4 regions of the Nonomuraea sp. NPDC050783 genome follow, and region 3 is predicted to be linked to each of the others. Evidence: riboswitches for the same ligand, from Rfam matches in the RefSeq annotation. Region 3 holds a riboswitch; each other region holds the start of a gene.
What was found. Region 3 has a riboswitch for cyclic di-AMP ahead of AB0H75_RS17890 (CHAP domain-containing protein). Riboswitches for the same ligand answer to the same signal wherever they lie in the genome.
Positions count from the first base shown of each region.

Region 1: another riboswitch for cyclic di-AMP. It lies ahead of AB0H75_RS10400 (C40 family peptidase); the one in region 3 lies ahead of AB0H75_RS17890 (CHAP domain-containing protein).
Region 2: another riboswitch for cyclic di-AMP. It lies ahead of AB0H75_RS49120 (coiled-coil domain-containing protein); the one in region 3 lies ahead of AB0H75_RS17890 (CHAP domain-containing protein).
Region 4: another riboswitch for cyclic di-AMP. It lies ahead of AB0H75_RS23345 (hypothetical protein); the one in region 3 lies ahead of AB0H75_RS17890 (CHAP domain-containing protein).

Region 1 is NZ_JBFAHK010000003.1:489,398-493,907, reverse strand. Features, by position in the region: gene AB0H75_RS10410 (class I SAM-dependent methyltransferase) at 39-746, shown strand; cyclic di-AMP (ydaO/yuaA leader) riboswitch at 1,034-1,191, shown strand; gene AB0H75_RS10405 (hypothetical protein) at 1,309-1,473, opposite strand; gene AB0H75_RS10400 (C40 family peptidase) at 1,484-1,819, shown strand; gene AB0H75_RS10395 (hypothetical protein) at 1,943-2,770, shown strand; gene AB0H75_RS10390 (M48 family metalloprotease) at 2,784-4,510, shown strand, end outside.
Region 2 is NZ_JBFAHK010000046.1:14,962-19,471, forward strand. Features, by position in the region: gene AB0H75_RS49115 (response regulator) at 1-515, shown strand, start outside; gene AB0H75_RS49120 (coiled-coil domain-containing protein) at 569-1,594, opposite strand; cyclic di-AMP (ydaO/yuaA leader) riboswitch at 1,602-1,741, opposite strand; gene galT (galactose-1-phosphate uridylyltransferase) at 1,810-2,889, opposite strand; gene AB0H75_RS49130 (DeoR/GlpR family DNA-binding transcription regulator) at 2,886-3,668, opposite strand; gene AB0H75_RS49135 (TrpB-like pyridoxal phosphate-dependent enzyme) at 3,930-4,510, opposite strand, start outside.
Region 3 is NZ_JBFAHK010000006.1:86,072-90,581, forward strand. Features, by position in the region: gene AB0H75_RS17880 (LysR family transcriptional regulator) at 1-323, opposite strand, end outside; gene AB0H75_RS17885 (alpha/beta fold hydrolase) at 382-1,194, shown strand; gene AB0H75_RS17890 (CHAP domain-containing protein) at 1,216-1,926, opposite strand; cyclic di-AMP (ydaO/yuaA leader) riboswitch at 1,939-2,075, opposite strand; gene AB0H75_RS17895 (Gfo/Idh/MocA family protein) at 2,198-3,154, opposite strand; gene AB0H75_RS17900 (aldo/keto reductase) at 3,175-3,996, opposite strand; gene AB0H75_RS17905 (hypothetical protein) at 4,117-4,510, shown strand, end outside.
Region 4 is NZ_JBFAHK010000008.1:153,753-158,262, forward strand. Features, by position in the region: gene AB0H75_RS23325 (DUF4032 domain-containing protein) at 1-457, shown strand, start outside; gene AB0H75_RS23330 (NAD(P)-dependent oxidoreductase) at 496-1,101, opposite strand; gene AB0H75_RS23335 (winged helix-turn-helix transcriptional regulator) at 1,156-1,506, shown strand; gene AB0H75_RS23340 (alpha/beta fold hydrolase) at 1,585-2,433, opposite strand; gene AB0H75_RS23345 (hypothetical protein) at 2,487-3,434, opposite strand; cyclic di-AMP (ydaO/yuaA leader) riboswitch at 3,657-3,792, opposite strand; gene AB0H75_RS23350 (DUF5302 domain-containing protein) at 3,920-4,120, opposite strand; gene AB0H75_RS23355 (MDR family MFS transporter) at 4,170-4,510, opposite strand, start outside.

The sequences.
Region 1 (4,510 bases), on a different contig from region 3:
CAGTGGTGCGCATGGGAGCGAACCCGCATGCTCGACGCATGGAGAACCTGGACAACCACCAGCAGGCATGGCTCGACGAGGAGCTGCCGCCGGGCCCGCAACGCGTCCTGGACGCCGGTTGCGGGCGTGGCGAGCTGGCCGCGGCACTCATCCGGCGCGGCCACGAGGTCACCGCGATCGACAGCGCGGCGGAGGCCGTGGCGGCGGCCCGCGCGGCCGGGGTGCCCGCCCTGCGTGCCGACCTGACCGTCCGCGACGGCGCGCCCTTCTACGACGGCGGATCGTACGAAGTGATCGTCATGTCGCTCTCGCTGCACCACATGCACCCGCTCGGCGCGGCACTCGACCACGCGTACGACCTGCTGATACCGGGCGGGACGTTGCTGGTGGACGAGTTCGCGTGGGACTGGGCGGACGCGGCCACCGCCGCCTGGTTCTACGATGCCGGATCGTTGCTGGCCGCCGCCGGCGTGGCGGACTTCCCGCGGGAGGGTGGCGATCCGGCTGGGCGGTGGCGCGCGGCGCACCACGACCATCATCCGGCGGCGGACATGCTGACGGCGCTCGGCGAGCGGTTCGAGGTGGTCAGCCTGCGCCGTGAACCGTACATAACCCGATATATCGGCGGAAAGGTCGTGAACGGTCACACCAAGGTCGTCGAGGAGCTGTGGCGCATCGAGCGTGACCGGCTCGCCGCCGGCGCCCTCGCGGCGACGGGGTTCCGGATGAAGGCGAGAAAGGTGTGACAAAAGTGACGAATGGGACCTTACACCGGGCTGTGCCGCGAATTGTGAGCAGGGTCACATTCGGGTAACAGCGTCTGGTGTTCCAGCAGGGGTTTCGATCCTGACTGGACTTCCTTTCTGATCTTTACAACCTGCCGTTCCCTTTGCCGATCCGTGACCTTTCGGCGTAACTTCTGGCGTCGCGACGGCACGCCATGTCGCCGCGAACCTCCATCGGTCCCCCCGATGTGTGCCAGATACCAATCCGCCGGTCGCGCCCGTACGTCCCCATGCGAACAACCTCAACGGGCGGCGACCTGCCGAATCCGTGCAGCCAGGAGCACGGAGCCGGGGAACCACCGATCCCGTCCCCGGGATCAGGGGTGAATCGGCGCGTATCGCGCCGTAGGGCTACTTCCAGGCCCGAATCCGTCAGCTAACCCGGTAGGCGTTCGTGGAAGCTCCAAGGAGAAATCCTGTCTACCTCCCCGCAGAACCCCCGTCTGTCCCGCCTTGCCCTGAGTGGCGCGGCGCTCACGATGACCGTGACGGCCGGAGGGACGATCCTCCATGCCCCAGCGGCTCAGGCGGCGACGACGAGCGGCTCGGCCGCGGCCTCCACCGTCACCACCACCACCGCCACCACGACCTCCGTGGCCAGGGCCGGCACCGCCGCCAGGTCGGCGAAGGCCAAGGTGAGGTCGGCGAGGACCGCCAGGGCCGCTCGGCAGAAAGCGAGGGCCTTCAAGGCCGTCGCCGTGGCCAAGAAGCAGATCGGTGACCCGTACCGCTACGGCGGCACCGGGCCCGGCTCGTTCGACTGCTCCGGACTCGTCCAGTACGCCTGGAAGAAGGCCGGGGTGAGGCTCCCGCGCGTGGCGAGCAGCCAGTTCGCCCGTATCAGGACGAAGGTCTCCTGGAAGAGGCTCAAGCCGGGTGACCTGATGTTCTTCAGCGGTCTCGGCCACGTCGGCATGTACGTCGGCAAGGGCAAGATGATCCACTCGCCCAGGACGGGCGAGCGGGTACGCATCGACAAGCTGAGCGGATGGCGCAGGTCGTCGTTCGTGGGCGCGGCCCGTCCCGGCGCGTGACAGCGGCCCCGCCACGGCCCCGGAAGGGACCGTGGCGGGGCCGCCCGTCTTCGTCCCCTTTGTCTTCGTCCCCTCTGTCTTCGCCTCTGTCTTCGCCCGGCGCGACTACTACTATCGGGCATCGTGTCCGAGCAGGTGAGCCGACGGGGTGCGGTGACCGCCCTCCTGCTCCTCGCCACCGCCCTCGCCCCGGCCGCGGACGCCCCTCTCACCGGCCCCTCCTCGCCGGTCCCCGGAGCGCGCGGCCTCTGGCCGGGGGAGTCCGTCACCGTCAGGGGAGCGCGGGCCGTGGTCGTCGGGCACGGGACGCCGCCCGCCACGCTCGGCGAGCTGGCGCGCCGGGCCGACACCGCCGCCCTCCGGGTCGCCGACGTCCTCGGCGGGCCGGTGCGTCCGCTGATCGTCGTCCCGCGCTCCGCCGCCGAGGCGGCCCGGCTGGCCGGTACGGGCCCGATCGACGGCCTGGCCGCCCTGGCCGACGGCGACCGGGTGATCGTCGTCCCCGAGGTCTTCGCCCGGCTCAACCCCACCGGCAGGGACGTCGTGCTCGCCCACGAGCTCACCCACGTCGCCGCCGGCACCGACCGGCTGCCGGTCTGGCTCTACGAGGGGTTCGCCGACTACGTCGGCTACCGCGACTCGGGACTGCCCGTACGGGTCGCCGCCGCCGAGCTGGCCGATGAGGTGCGAGCCGGACGCCTGCCCAGCGAATTGCCCGGACCTGCGGCTTTCGCGGCGGACGGGCGGGACCCGGCGCGGCTCGCGCGGGCGTACCAGGAGGCCTGGCTGGCGTGTCGATTCATCGCTGACCGGCTCGGTGAGGGGACCCTGGTACGGCTCTACCGTGCGGCCCAGGTGGTCGGCGTCCATCGGGCGCTCGCCTCGCTGGGGCTCTCCGCGGCCACGCTGACGGCACGGTGGCGCGCGTACATGCGAGAGCAGCTCGCGTAGGAGGGGGAGGCAGATGAGCGAACGGCAGGAGACGGACGACTCCGCGCCCGAGGCGGGCACGCCCGCCGGCGGTGACCGGGCGGACGGCCTGGAACAGGGTCATGGTGGAACCATGGCCGCGACGAAGGACGACGACCACCAAGGGCCCGGCGACGCCCCCGGGTTCGGCGGCGACCCCCGACCGGGCGACCACCTCCGCCCCGGCGACCGCCTCCAACCCGGCGTGCTGCCCGCAGCCGACGCGAAACGGCCCTCCAGCACGGACGGGCCCTCCGGCGCGGAACCCGCTGGGACCGGCGAAAGGGCCGGGACCGAGCAACCCACCGTGACCGGCGACCGAGCCCGGACCGCACAACCCACCCAGGACGGCGACCGGGCCGAGCAGGGCGACCCGGCCGAGGGTGACCGGGCCGAGGGCGACAATCGGGCCGTGGGCAGCGATCGGGCCGGGGGCGGAGAACGAACTGCTGAAGGCGGGGAGCGGGCTGAGAGCGGGGAGCCGGGTGAGGGAGCCGCCGGAGAAGGGCGGCGGACGGACGGGAGCGGGGACCGGGCGGTCAGCGGCGGTCCCGCGTACGACGAGAAGGCCGGCCCGCGCCACCTGCCCGGCGATGCCCGGCTGCGCCGCCAGGCCGCGCTCGCCCTGGCTGCGCTGGCCGCCGTCATCCTGGCGGTGGTCGCGTTCAGCACCCCCTGGCACCTGCTGGACACGGGCCCGCCCGACCCGGCCCGCGACTTCAGGGCCGCCGAGATCGCCCGCTCGCAGGCGTTCGACGCCGCGACGAGCCTGCCGAGCTACATCGCGCTGGCCCTGTCGGTCCTCCTCGCGGCCCTCCTGGTCGCCACCCCGCTCGGCGCCCGGCTGACGGCCTGGCTGCGCGGCCCGTGGTGGCTGCGGGTGATCCTGGGCGTGGTGGTCGTCGTCGCGGTCACCGAGGCGATCCGCTGGCCTCTCGGCATGTGGTTCGAGACGGTCATGCGCGAGTACGGCCTGTCCACCCAGGGCTGGGCGTCGTGGACCGGCGACCGGCTCAAGAACGCGGGGGTGGAGACGTTCCTGCTCGCCCTGATGCTGGTCGTCCTGGTGGCGCTGGCGCGCAGGCTCCGGCGCTGGTGGATCCCGGCGGCGGTGGGGGCGTTCATGCTGACGGTGGCGGCCTCGTTCGTCTACCCCGTGGTGTTCGAGCCGATGTTCAACGACTTCACGCCCATGCGCGAGGGGTCCCTGCGCACGAACCTGCTGGCCATGGCCGAGCGGGACGGCGTCCCGGTCGAGGACGTGCTGGTGGCCGACGCCTCGCGCCGCACGACCGCGCTCAACGCCTACGTCTCCGGCTTCGGGGCCACCCGCCGCATCGTCGTCTTCGACACGCTGCTGCGGGCTCCCCAGCCGGAGGTGGAGCTGGTGGTCGCGCACGAGCTGGGCCACGCCAAGCGCGACGACGTCCTGTACGGCACGCTCATCGGCGGGCTGGGCTCGGCGCTGGGGGCGGTCCTGCTGTTCCTGGTCTTCGGCCCGGTACGCCGCCGCACCGGCGTCACCTCGATCGCCGACCCGCGCGCGGTCGGGGTGGTCATGGGCCTGATGAGCCTGGGCTCCCTGCTCTTCGGCCCCGCCCAGAACGTGGTCAGCCGGCGCATCGAGGCCAGGGCCGACTTCCACTCGCTGGAGCTGACCAGGGATCCGGCGACGTTCGTGGCCATGCAGAAACACCTGGCTGCGGTAAATATTTCCGACTT
Region 2 (4,510 bases), on a different contig from region 3:
CCCAGGAGCTCAGCCCCGACGTGATCCTGATGGACCTGCGCATGCCGGGCATGGACGGGCTGACCGCGATCCACGAGCTGGCCAGGTGCGGCGTCACCGCGCGCGTGCTGGTGCTGACCACCTACGACACCGACACCCACGTCCTCCCGGCGATCGAGGCGGGCGCGACCGGCTACCTGCTCAAGGACTCCCCCCGGGAGGAGCTGCTGCGAGGCGCGCGGGCCGCCGCCAGGGGCGAGAGCGTGTTGTCCCCCTCGGTGGCGGCACGGCTGATGAACCGGGTCAGGACACCCCCGCCGCACCTGCTCAGCCGGCGGGAGCTGGAGGTCCTGGAGCTCGTGGCGGCCGGGAACACCAACCGCGAGGCGGCCGCCCGGCTGTTCATCACCGAGGCCACGGTCAAGAGCCACCTTCTGAACATCTACGCCAAGCTCGGCGTGGGCGACCGGGCCGCCGCCGTCAGCGAGGCGTTCAACCGGGGGCTGCTCGTCCCGCGGGCTCCCCGGCGGTTCTGACCCTGACCTCCCTGACCCTGACCTCCCTGACCCTGGCCTCCCTGGCCCTGGTCTCAGTTCATCGAGATGTGCACGTGGTCGTAGTGGTTCTCGGTGATGCTGCCGCGGTCGGACATCGGGCGCCAGCCGGAGCCCGAGTTGATGCGCTGCTTCCAGATCACGTACTTGACGCCGAGTTTGTCCTTGTTCTGCAGGGCCCAGGCGGCGAGGCGGTCGCCCAGGGCGGCGTTGGCGGCGGTGGGCATGCTGCCGCCGGTGCTCATCATGAAGTCGCAGGCGCGGCCGAGCGGGTGCTCGCCGCCGGCGCCGGAGCGGAAGCAGCCCACCGAGAACGGCAGCGCGAAGTTCTTGCGTACCTGCTCGCGCATCAGGCGGGTGCGCGGGGTGATGTTGTCCGCGCCGGCCGGCAGCTCGGGGGCCCAGGTGCCGTTGGACGTGCGGCCGCCGGCGTACGGGACGAGGTCCGCCAGCTTCTCCTTGATGTCGTCGATGACGTCCTCGGCCTCGTCGCGCTGCTCCGCCACGTCCGCCGCGTCGTCGCGGATCTTGTCCGTCAGCGCCTCGGCCTCGGCGGCGGCCTTCTTCTTCTCGTCGCGGGCCTTGGCCACGTTCTGCACCAGCGCCTGCTGCTCGGCGGTGAGCTGGTCGAGGACTGCCGCGCTGGCGCCGTCCAGCATGAAGCCGGGCACCGGCGGGTTGCCGTTCTGGTAGCGCAGCCGGGCGAGTTCGGCGACGCGCTGCTCGGTCGTGGCCAGCGTGCGGTCGGCGGCGGCCAGGCGCTCCTTCGCCGCGCCGGCCGCCTCCTGCGCCTTGGCCAGCTCGACGCGCTTGAGGTTGTACTGCTCGATGAGCTTGTCGACCTTGGTGTTGAGCCGCTTGAGCTGGGCGCGGAGCTGGGCCTCGGTGGGCTTCGGCGCGGTGAGCTTCAGCGCGGTGGGTTTCGGCGCGACCGCCGCCACCTGGGCCCGCGCCGGGGCCGCCGGGAGGGCCGCGACCGTGCCGACGACCAGGGCGGCGATCAGGCCGGTGGCGGCGAGGCCGGAGCCGATGGCCTGGGGTGCGGGGGGCGAAGCCGCCACGTACTCGGGTTCCTCTCCCTCTGCCGGCCGGGTTAGCTGACGGGTTCGGGCGTGAGAGTGCGTCCCTACCACCGAAGTGGATTCACCCCAGGTGCGGTGGGTCCCCGGCTCCCGGGCGACGCGCCCGGGATTAGGCGTGCAACGGTTGTGACCACCGGTGCATATCGGGATGTTAGTGGTAGATCACGATTCATGCGACCTTAAGTAGAAATCTATTAGTGATCAAGTTGTGATCGGAGCATGCGGGCCGCCTCCTCCGGCAGCACGTCGTTGACGAACGCGCCCATCGCCGACTCCGATCCGGCCAGGTACTTCAGCTTCCCGGGCGCCCGCCTGACGCTGAACAGCTCCAGATGCAGGTACGCCAGCTCCCGCCCCTCCCGCACGGGCGCCTGGTGCCAGGCCGAGATGTACGGCATCACGACCCCGAACAGCCCGTCGAAGGCCCGCAGCACCGAGGTGTAGAGCGGCGCGAACGCGGCCCGCTCCGCCTCCGTCAGCGCCGGCAGGTCGGGCACCTGCCGGTGCGGGTACACGTGCACCTCGAACGGCCAGCGCGCGGCGGCCGGCACGAACGCCGTCCAGTGCTCGTTGGCGGCCACCACCCGCGTGCCGGCGGCCCGCTCGGCGGCCAGGACGTCGGCGAACAGGTTCCCCGGGCCCTGGTGGCGGGCGGCGGCGCCGAGCTGGAGCCTGGTGCGCGGGGTGACGTACGGGTAGGCGTAGATCTGCCCGTGCGGGTGCGCCAGCGTGATGCCGATCTCCGAGCCCCGGTTCTCGAAGCAGAACACCTGCTCCACGCCCTCGATGCCGGACAGCTCGGCGGTGCGGTCGGCCCATGCCTCCATGACCAGCTCGACCCCGTCGTCGGACAGGCGGGAGAAGCTGGAGTCGTGGTCGGGGGTGAAGCAGACGACCTCGCACCGGCCCGCGCCGGGCCGGACCGCACTCAGCCCACCCACATCCTCATAAGTCGCAAAATTTCCGGAAAAAGAGGGGAAGCGGTTCTCGAACACCACCACGTCGTAGTCGGAGGCCGGGATCTCCGTGAGCCGGTCCCCCGACGACGGGCACAACGGGCACTCCGCCGCCGTGCCGGTCGGCTGGAACGTCCGCGTCTGCCGGTGCCCGGCGATCGCGACCCACTCCTCCGTCAGCGGGTCGTAGCGCAGCTCGGACGCCACCGGGCGGGGGCCCAGCTCGCGCCGGTCCACCGCGCCGCGGTCGGCGTCGTCACGACGGTCGAAGTAGATGAGCTCCCGGCCGTCGGCCAGGTGGGTGATGGTGCGCTTCACAGCGTGCCCTCTTCCGCGATGATGAGTTCGCCGGCCCTGTCGGCCAGCTCCGTACGTGCCTCCTGCGGCAGCCCGGCGTCGCTGATGACCACGTCCGCCTCGCTCAGCTCGGCGATGGTGCTGATGCCGACCGTGTTCCACTTGGTGTGGTCGGCGGGCACCACCAGGCGGTTGGCCGCCGTCACCAGCTCCCTGTCGGTCTCGGACTCCAGCAGGTTGGGCGTGGTGAAGCCGGCCCGCACGCTCATCCCGTGGACGCCGAGGAAGAGCGTGTCCACGTGCAGGCGGCGGATCGCGGCCACGGCGACCGGGCCCACCAGGGCGTCCGAGGGGGTGCGGACCCCGCCGGTCAGCACGACCGTGCGGTCGGCGCGCGGGTTGCGGTGGAAGACGTCGGCGACGGGGATCGAGTTGGTGATCACCGTGAGCTCGGGCACGCCGATCAGATGGTGGGCCAGCGCCCACGTGGTGGTGCCCGCCGACAGCGCGACGGCGGTGCCCGGCCGGACGAGCTGGGCGGCGCGGCGCGCGATGACCTGCTTCTCCGGCTGCTGGCGGGCGGACTTGGCGGTGAAGCCCGGCTCCTCGGTCGAGCCGGGGCCGAGGGCGGTGGCGCCGCCGTGCACCTTCTCCAGCAGGCCGCGCTCGGCCAGCACCTCCAGGTCGCGGCGGATGGTCATGTCGGAGACGCCGAGCTCGCGCACGAGGTCGGCCACCCGGACGCCACCGTTGCTGCGTACGCGTTCCAGGATCGCCTGCTGACGCTGCTGTGCGAGCACCCCTGCTCCTTCCAACAGATTCCACCAAATTATGACACGGATATGTTGGAGGAATGTTAGTTCCGGCGGACCGCTTGCCTGGTCGGCGCGGCGGAGGGACGGTGGGAGATCATGCCGGGAACCTCATCGACGGGAGGCGGGCTCATGGCCAGGCGAGCACGCAAGGGCAGGGCGCGCAAGAAGAAGAAGGCGAACCACGGCAAGCGCCCCACCGCACGCTAGAGACCGGGTGGCCGCCCGGCGGCCACCCGGTCCTCCAGGTCAGGACGGAAGCTCGGTGAGCGCCCGGTCGATGCGCTCCTGCGGCAGCGTGAAGTCCTCCAGCCGGCCGTCCAGGTGGCGGTCGTAGGCCGCCAGGTCGAAGTGGCCGTGGCCGCACAGCGCGGTGAGGATCACCTTCTCCTCCCCGCTCTCCTTGCAGCGCAACGCCTCCGCGATCGTCTCGGCCAGGGCGTGGGTGGGCTCCGGCGCCGGGACGATGCCCTCGGTGCGGGCGAAGCGGACACCGGCCGCGAAGCACTCGTTCTGGGTACGGGTGACCGCCTCGAACAGGCCCAGCTCGTACAGGTGCGACAACAGCGGCGACATGCCGTGGTAGCGCAGGCCGCCCGCGTGGATGGGGTCCGGCACGAACGAGTGCCCCAGCGTGTGCATCTTGAGCAGCGGCGTCAGGCCGGCCGTGTCGCCGAAGTCGTAGGCGTACACGCCGCGCGTGAACGACGGGCACGCGGCCGGCTCGACCGCCCGGAACACGGTGCCGAGCCGCCCGGCCAGCTTCTCGCGCAGGAACGGGAACATCAGGCCCGCGAAGTTGGAGCCGCCGCCGGTGCAGCCGATGACCA
Region 3 (4,510 bases):
CGGGCGATGAGGGTGCCGGTGGCGGTGGGCAGGCTGGCCAGGCGCAGCTCGCCGGTGATCGCGCCGGCGGCGGCGGCCACGTCGGCGCGGACGAGGTCGAAGTGGCGCAGCGCCTCGCGGGCGCGCTCGACGGCGCGCCGGCCGGCCTCGGTGAGCGCGACGCCGTCGCGGTGGCGGACGAGCAGGGCCGCGCCGAGCTCGCGCTCCAGGGCGGCGACGGCGCGGCTGACGGCGGGCTGGGACATGCCGGTGTGCTCGGCGGCGGCGGTGAACCCGCCGTGCTCGGCGACCGCGATCAGTGCCCGGAGCTGCGCCAGAGTCATACCGCCATACCCTAACTGGTATTTGACCGGCCACCGTCCAGAACACGATGGTTATGGCATGGCTGAACGGATGACGATCGAGATCGACGGGTTGCGGGCGAGCTACCTCACGGCGGGCGAGGGGCCGCTGGTGCTGCTGCTGCACGGGACGTACTGGAGCCGGGTCTGGCGGCCCGTGCTGGACGGCCTGGCCGCGGCCGGGCTGCGGCCGGTCGCGGTGGACCTGCCGGGGCTGGGCCGCTCCGAGGGGGAGCTGACCCTGGAGACGGCGGCGGTGCCCCGGCTGGCGGAGTGGGCGGCCCGCTTCGCCGCGGCGCTGGGCGCGGCCGGGCCGCTGGACGTAGCCGGCCACGACATCGGCGGCGCCGTGGCGCAGCACCTGCTGGCCGCCGGGACGGCGAAGGTGCGGCGGCTGGCGCTGGTCAACTCGGTGACCTACGACTCCTGGCCGGTGCCGGGCGTGGCCCGCTTCCGCGACCCCGCGGCGGTGGCCGCGGTGACGGCCGAGGAGCTGCTGGCGGCCCGCCGCGCGGCGGTCACCACGGCGCTGGCCCGCCCGGCGTCGGAGGAAGAGCTGGCCGACTACCTGAGCCCCTGGCGGGAGGCCCGGGTCCGCCGCTCCTGGATGGCGCTGGCGGGCGCCGCCGACAGCCGCTACACGCTCGACCTGGTGCCCGCCCTGCGGGCCGACCGGACGCCGAAGCTGCTGGTGTGGGGCGAGGACGACACCTTCCAGGAGGTGCGGTACGCCGAGCGCTTCGCCGCCGAGATGCCGGAGACCGAGCTGGTCCGCGTCCCGCGCGCCGGGCACATCCCGATGGAGAACGACCCGGCCGCGGTCACCGCGGCCCTGGCCCGCTTCTTCGCCTGAGGGGGCGGGCCGGAGCCAGGCTCAGGAGGCGTACTCCGGGTAGCCGTAGCCGACGACCTGCGACTTCGGCCGGACGCGCTCCTCCACCTTGCCGTTGCCGGTGTTGCCCTCGATCGTGGAGATCGTGCCGTCCCTGTTGTCCTTGACGACGAACCCGACGTGGTTGATGTCGTCGAGGTCCTTGCTGCCGCTCCAGGAGAAGAACACCACGGCGCCGGGCTTGGCGAGGGTCCCGAAGCGGTCGTTGGCCTCGAACCACTTGGCGTAGGTGACGGTGTAGGCGTCCCAGCCGACCTGCGGGCGGGCGCCGGTCTTCTCGCCGACCCAGGAGACGAACATGGCGCACCAGGGGGCGTTGAGGTAGTCGGCGGGCCTGCCGCCGTCGCGGGCGATGGTCTCGGCGGCCCGCCGGGAGGCGGCGTACCACTGCTGGTACGGGGTGCCGCCGCCGGCGTCGTTCTCGCTGGTGCCGACCTGGGAGCGGGCCAGGGCCAGGACCTGGTCGGCGGTGACGCTGATGCGGGTCTCGTCGTTCGTGCGGGACCGGGGCGCGGCGTGGTCGGCGGCGTGGTCGGCGGCTGGGGCCTGCCCGGTGATCTGCTGCTCGGGAGCGGGGGCGCTGTCGGCGTTCGCGGAGGCGTGCGCGCCGAAGGCGCCGGCGATGACGGTCGCGCCGAGCGCGGCGCGGGCGATGCTCATCTTTCGGGCAGCGGTGATGCGGTGCTTGGCCATCGAGGGGCTTACTCCTTGCTTCCATGCCGCTTACCGGGTTAGCTGACGGGTTCGGGCGTGGAAGCTGCCCTACGGCATGTCTATGCCGATTCACCCCAAGGACGTGGGTCCCCGGTTCCGCGCACGGGCGGATTCAGCGGTCACAGGACGATCCTGTGATGCGATGTCACTCGCGATGGTCAGACATAGTCGGACAAACCGGACGTATGCCCTGAGATGCCCCACAAGGTAATACATGTGGCAAGGGGATTACAAATCCCTAAAAGTCCAGCTAGCCGAGTTGCCGCCGCGCGTCGGCCAGAAGCCCCATCATGGCAAGGGATTCGTCAAGAGGCATGATCGCCGATTCGGTCCTGCCCTCGGCCACCGCCGCGCGGACCTCGCGCAGCTCGCCGGCGTAACCGTTGTCGGCCGGGTCGAGCACGTGCTCCTCCGCCTCCGTGCCGGGCGGCCCGGTCAGCACGATCCGCTCCGGCGCCCAGAACGGCGCCGGGAGGTGCGCCCGCAGCCCGGTGCCCACCACGTGGGCGTCGTTGGGGTAGTGCGCCAGCAGCGAGGCCGCCACCAGGGCGTGCCCGCCCCCGGGATACACGAGCACCCCGGCCGCCTCCGCGTCCACCCCACTGGGCGCCAGGGAGCCGGTCACCCGCAGCTCGGCGGGCCGGCCGAGCAGGAGCTGGGCCAGCCCGAACGGGTAGATGCCGAGGTCGAGCAGGGCGCCGCCGCCCAGCTCGGGCGCCCACAGCCGGTGCGCCGGGTCGTAGGGCAGCGAGAAGCCGAACGACGCCTGCACCGAGCGGATCTCGCCGAACCGCTCGTCGGCGGCGAGCCTGCGGATGAGCGGGTTGAACCGCATCCACATCGCCTCCATGAGGAAGACGCCCGCCTCGCGCGCCAGGCGCACCATCGTCGCGGCGTCCTCCACGGTGGCGGCGAGCGGCTTCTCGCACAACACGGCCTTGCCGTGCGCGATCGCGGCCGCGGCCACCGGCAGGTGCTGGGCGTGGGGCGTGGCGACGTAGACCGCGTCCACGGCCGGGTCGGCGCACAGCTGCTCGTAGGAGCCGTACGCCGACTCCGCGCCCAGCGTCGCGGCCAGGGCCTGGGCCCGCCCGAGGTCGCGGGAGCCGACGGCGGCCACCCGCATGCCGGGCTCGGCCGCGATGGCCGCCCCCACGGTCCGCGCGATGCCGCCGGTCGCCGCTATGCCCCACGTGAAATCTCGCACAGGGCGAGATCGTAGACGGGTCAGGCGGCGTTGAAGGTGTCGGGGTCGGGTCCGAGGCGCTTGCCCTGGTTGAGGGCCCCGATGGCGGCCATGTCCTCGGTGTCGAGGATGAAGTCGAACACGTCGATGTTCTCCTTGATCCGCGCCGGCGTGGCGGACTTGGGGATGACGACGTTGCCGAGCTGCAGGTGCCAGCGCAGCACGATCTGGGCGGGCGTCCTGCCGTACTTCTCCGACAGCACCCGCAGCGCCGGGTCGCCCAGCAGGCCCTTGCCCTGCCCGAGCGGGCTCCACGCCTCGGTGAGGATGCCGTTGGCCTCGTGGAACTCCCGCATCTCGCGCTGCTGCAGGTAGGGGTGGAGCTCGATCTGGTTGAGCGCCGGGGTGATGCCGGTCTCCTCCGTCAGCCGGGTGAGGGTCCGGACGGTGAAGTTGGACACGCCGATCGCCCTGGCGCGGCCGTCCCGGTAGATCTTCTCCAGGGCCTTCCACGCCTGCACGTACTTGTCCTGCCGCGGGACCGGCCAGTGGATGAGGAAGAGGTCGACGTAGTCGAGGCCGAGCCGGGACAGGCTCTCCTCGAACGCCTGCTCGGCGCGGCCGTGGTCGCCGTTCCACAGCTTGGTGGTCACGAACACCTTCTCGCGCGGCAGCCCGCTGCCGCGCACGGCGCGGCCCACGCCCTCCTCGTTGCCGTACGCGGCGGCGGTGTCGATGTGCCGGTAGCCGGTCTCCAGCGCGATCCGTACGGCCTGCTCGGCCTCGTCGTCGGGAATCTGCCAGACGCCGAACCCGAGCTGCGGGATCTGCACGCCGTCGGTGTTGAGCATGAGCGAGTTCATACCTCCCATTGTTCACATCGCGTTCCGAGCGCCTTAAAGCGGCAGGGGTAACTTAACGGGGTCATGAACGGGCCATCACCCCCACTGGGAGGGCCCATCACCCGGCTGGGAGGGCAACGAGTGGTCGCACGGGCGTCGGCCTGGGTGGAGTCCCCGCTCCAGATGCTGTGCGCCGTCGAGGCCCACCACGCCGGGCTCCTCGGGCCCGAGACGGCCGTCGTGCCGCGCGCGGGCCTGCGGCCGCTGAAGGCCACCCGCGCGGAGCTGCGCTCCCTCGTGCTGCCCGACGGGCTGGTGCTGGCCGAGCCGCGCGAGCGCATGCCCCGCCGGGTCCAGGCCGTCGGCGACGCCTTCTCCGGCAAGGTGCAGCTGCGCTGGCTGGCGTCCTGGCCGGGCCGCGTCGTCATCGTGGACGACGGCCTGGCCACGCTGCGGCTGCTGGAGCTGCTGGCCGCCGGGCCGACCCGGCCGCTGCTGCGCGCCCGCGCCGAGCAGGCCGTGCCGCGCGCCGCGC
Region 4 (4,510 bases), on a different contig from region 3:
GATGATGGTGCGGCGCAAGGTCGGCACCGGCCGGCTCATCGTGCGGCCGAAGGTCGTCGACGCCGGCCACCACCAGCGCCGGCTGCTCCGCCTGACCGGGCTCGACGTCGAGGAGAACCAGGCCCGGCGGCTGCTCAACGACCTCGACGGCTTCCGGGTGGCCAAGGGCCTGCGGCACGAGGACGAGGCCATCGTGGCGCACCGGTGGCTGGCCGAGGTGTTCACCCCGACGGTGGACGCGATCCCGGCGGAGCTGCGCGGGAAGCTGGAGCCCGCGCAGCTCTTCCACGAGATACTCGACCACCGCTGGTACCTGTCCGAGCAGGCGGGCGCCGACGTGGGCCTGGCCACGGCCGTGAAGTCGTACGTGGACAACGTGCTCGTGCACAAGCCCGACGAGAAGGCGCTCCTCCCGGACGAGCCCCCGGACGCCGATCCGCAGGCGGCGGATCAGTAGGCGACGGATCAGTAGGCGACGGATCAGTAGGCGACGGATCAGTAGGCGACGGTGATCCGCGTGCGCGGATGGGTGCCGCGCTCCAGCTCGTCGGCGACGGCCACGGCGTAGTCCTCGGCCGAGATGAAGCTGCGGCCCTGGGAGTCGGCGAGCAGGTCCTCCTGTCCGATGCGGTAGACGCCGGTGCGCTCGCCGGGCGCGATCTCGGCGGCCGGCGAGATGTAGGTCCAGTCGAGGTCGTCCACCTGCCGGAAGAAGCCGAGGACCGAGCGGCCGGCCAGGGCCTCCTTCTTGTAGACGTCCGGGAACTCGGGCGTGTCGACCAGGTCCACGCCCGGGGCCACCTTGAGGCTGCCGGCGCCGCCGACGACGATCAGGCGGCGCACGCCGGCCTCGCGCGCGCCCTCGACGAGAGCGCGGCTGGCCTCCATGAACGGGCCTTCCGGCTCGGTGCCGTCGCGGGGCGGGGCGATGGCCGAGACCACGGCGTCGTGCCCCTTGGCCAGGGTGGCGGTGTCGCGGACGTCGCCCTTGACCGGGCCGCCCGAGCGGCTGACGCCGGTCACCTCGTGCCCGCGGTCGGTGAGCTCTGCTACGACGCGCCGGCCGATCATGCCGGTCGCGCCAAAGACGAGGATCTTCATGCCGCCAAGAGTATCCATCGGATACTGGTTACTTCATCGTGCTATAAGTACCTTATGGATACCGGTGATGTCTTCGACCCTGATTGCCCCACACGAGTGGTCCTGGACAGGATCGGTGACAAGTGGTCGACACTGGTGCTGCTCAGCCTCCGGGGCGGGCCGATGCGCTTCACGCAGCTCCGCACGCGCATCGGGGGCGTCACGCCGAAGGTGCTCACCCAGACCCTGCGGGCGATGGAGCAGGACGGGCTGGTGACGCGGAAGGTGTTCGCCGAGGTGCCGCCGCGCGTGGAGTACACGCTGACCGAGCTGGGGCACTCGCTGCACGGGCCGCTGTCGGTGGTGGCCGAGTGGGCTGAACGGAATGTGGCGGAGATCCTCCGCTGCCGCGAGAGTTTTTCGTGACTCGCACCCTTGTCCGCCCTGCCCGGGCATGCCGTGGCCCGCGCCCGGTCCGGGGCGCGGGCCGCCGCGCGCCCGGGCTCAGGCGCCGCTCGTGAGCTTGGTGATCTCGCCGACGATCTCGGGCCAGAGCGCGCGCGGCAGGTCGTGTCCCATGCCGGGGTACGTCACCAGCCGGGCGCCGGGAATGGCCGCGGCCGTGGCCCGGCCGCCGGCCACGGGGACGAGCTGGTCGGCCTCGCCGTGCAGGACCAGCGCGGGCACGCTCACCCGGCCGAGTGCCTCGACGCGGCTGCCCGAGGCCATGATGGCGGCGAGCTGGCGGCCGGTGCCCGCGGGGTCGAAGCAGCGGTCGTAGGCCAGCCCGGCGAGCGTGGTGACGCGCTCGCGGTCCAGCTCGTAGCCGGGCGAGCCGATGACGGACCAGGTCCGCACCGCCTGCGCCAGCACGCCCTCGCGGTCCGCGGCCGGCCTGGCCATGAGGATCGCGGCCGCCTCGGCGGTCGGCGGGGCGATCTCGGGGCTCGGGGTGGACATGATGGAGGTCAGGGTCAGCACGCGCGCCGGATGGCGGATGGCCAGGGCCTGGGCGATCATCCCGCCCATCGAGGCGCCCACCACGTGGGCCCGCGGCCAGCCGAGGGCGTCCATGAGGCCGGCGGTGTCGTCGGCCATGTCGTCCAGCAGGTACGGCGGCGCCGCCCCGTGCGCGGGCAGGCCCGCCTGGTCGAGGTGGGTGGACAGGCCGGCGTCGCGGTTGTCGAACCGGACGACGTGGTGCCCCTGCTCGGCCAGGAGCTCGCAGAACTCCTCGTCCCAGTGGATGAGCTGGGCGCCGAGGCCCATGATGAGGAGCAGCGGCCGGCCTTCCGGCGAGCCGAAGCTCTCGTAGGCGATGTCGATGCCGTTGGCGGTTACGTGCGTGGTCACCGCACTAGAATGTCATTCTGGTGCGGTGACGTAAAGCTCCGCCGCAGGCCGCGTCAGCGCTTGGCCAGCCGTCTGAGGCGGTCGATGCCCAGCACCAGGCCCCCGCCGGCCAGGGCGAGCACGCCCGACAGCAGGGTGCGGCCCACGCCGCCGTTCTCCTCGGCCTGACCCACGGAGGCGGCCTCGACCGGGCGCCCGGTGGACTCCTCCTGCCCGGCGGGGGCGGAGGCGGGGGCGGAGGCAGGGGCGGGGGCGACGGCCCTGCCGGAGCCCGCGGCCGCCTCGGCGGTCCGCTCGGCCTCGGCGGCGGGCCGCTCGGCGGACCCGGTGGCGGACCCCGTGGCGGACCCGGTGGCCGGCTTCTCGGCTTCCGTGGCGGGCTCCTCGGCGGGCCGCTCGGGCTTCGTGGCGGCCGCGGGCCGCTGTGCCGGCTCGCTCGCCTCGGCCAGGACCTTCGGGGGCTCGGCCGGGTCGTTGTCGCGTACCGCCCAGGCGCCGGTGGAGAAGGCGACCGGGTAGTTCTTCTTGCCGACGCCGGGGCCCCACTTGGTGATGACGTACTGGACCTTGATGTGGCCCTGACCGCCGACGCCGTCCACGCCGAGCGTGCTGGAGTTGAACGTGCCGCCGGTCAGCTCGGCGAAGGTCTTGGCGTCCAGATCCAGCATGACGCCGCGGCTGGAGGGGACGCCGGGGCCGCGGTCGCCGACGAAGAACGGCGCCTTCTTGCCCTTGTAGAGCACGTAGCCCTCGGTCATGAGGGGCCAGCTCGGGCTGGCGGCCAGGCCCTTCTGCATGGGCTTGCCGCTGGCCGGCAGTCCCGTGTCACCGGCCCGGCCGGAGGCGTCGTCCCAGAAGTAGGAGGCCGTGGTCGAGCCCTTGAGCAGGATCTTCTCGTCGGTGTCGGCGTGGGCGGCGGCGCCGAGGGAGCAGGCGGTGAGCGCGCCGAGCGAACAGGCCGTGAGCAAGGCGAAGGAACGCAGGCCGGAGCGAGCAGACATGGAGCAGTGAGGTCCTTCGTGAGGGGACAGGGACGCGCTTCAGCGGAACTTCAGGGGAGAAGGGCGCAGCCAGGGAGGACACCTGACACAGGGGGCTGCGCGAAGCGCGGGAAAAGCCTGGTTGACAGGCTGCTCAGCGAGCGGCCGGCACGACGCCGACGGCGGAGATGGCGGCCCGGTGGGAGCCGGCGTCTGGAGGTGTGACGCGGTGAGACATGTGGGTGTTCCTCTCCATCACGCCTACCGGGTTAGCTGACGGGTTCGGACGAGGAGCTGCCCTACCGGCGCAGTGCCGGATTCACCCCAACAAGGTGGGTCCCCGGTTCCCGGCTGGTGCGGGATTCGGCTGGTCAATGGCCCACACTTAACCACCCATAACGGACGAACGCAAACGAATCGTCATGAATAGGACAAAAGATCTACCTATCCCCTAGGCAAAGAAAGAGGGGGCGCGGAATATCCGCGCCCCCTGCGTCGTCCGGATCTCAGCCGCCGCTCTTGCGCCTGAAGGATCGCTTGTTCGCGGCCGGACCGTGCGTCCCGTGGATCTTCGACGGGTCGCCGCCCTTACCGCCCGCGCCCCCGCCCGCATGCTGGTTGCGCTTGCGCTCCAGCGCCTCGCGGAACTTGCGCTTCATCTCGTCCTCGGGTGTTTCGCTGACTTCCGGCTCCGATGACTCCGCCATTGAGGACCTCCATGATGTTGGGGACCCTCACAGCTTCGCACGATGCTCCTTACGACGCGAAACTGGCCTCAACCTTGCTCTGCTGAACGGCCGGCACCTCCAGCCGCCTGCCGGGCATGGCGATCAGCGCCACGAGGGCGACCAGCGCGCCCGCCACGCCCAGCGACGGGATGACCGCGGCCGAGGCGGCGGCGTGCGCGGCGGGCAGGCCGTGCAGCGGCGCCTGCTCGGCCAGCGTCGAGGTGTAGAGGGTGCCGCCGACGGCCAGCGCCACCGAGCCGCCGATCTGGCGGAAGAAGGTGAGGTTGGCCGAGGCCGTGCCGATGTAGGCGGGCGGTACCGACTGCTGGACGGCCACGGTCAGCCCCGACAACATCGGCCCCATGCCCA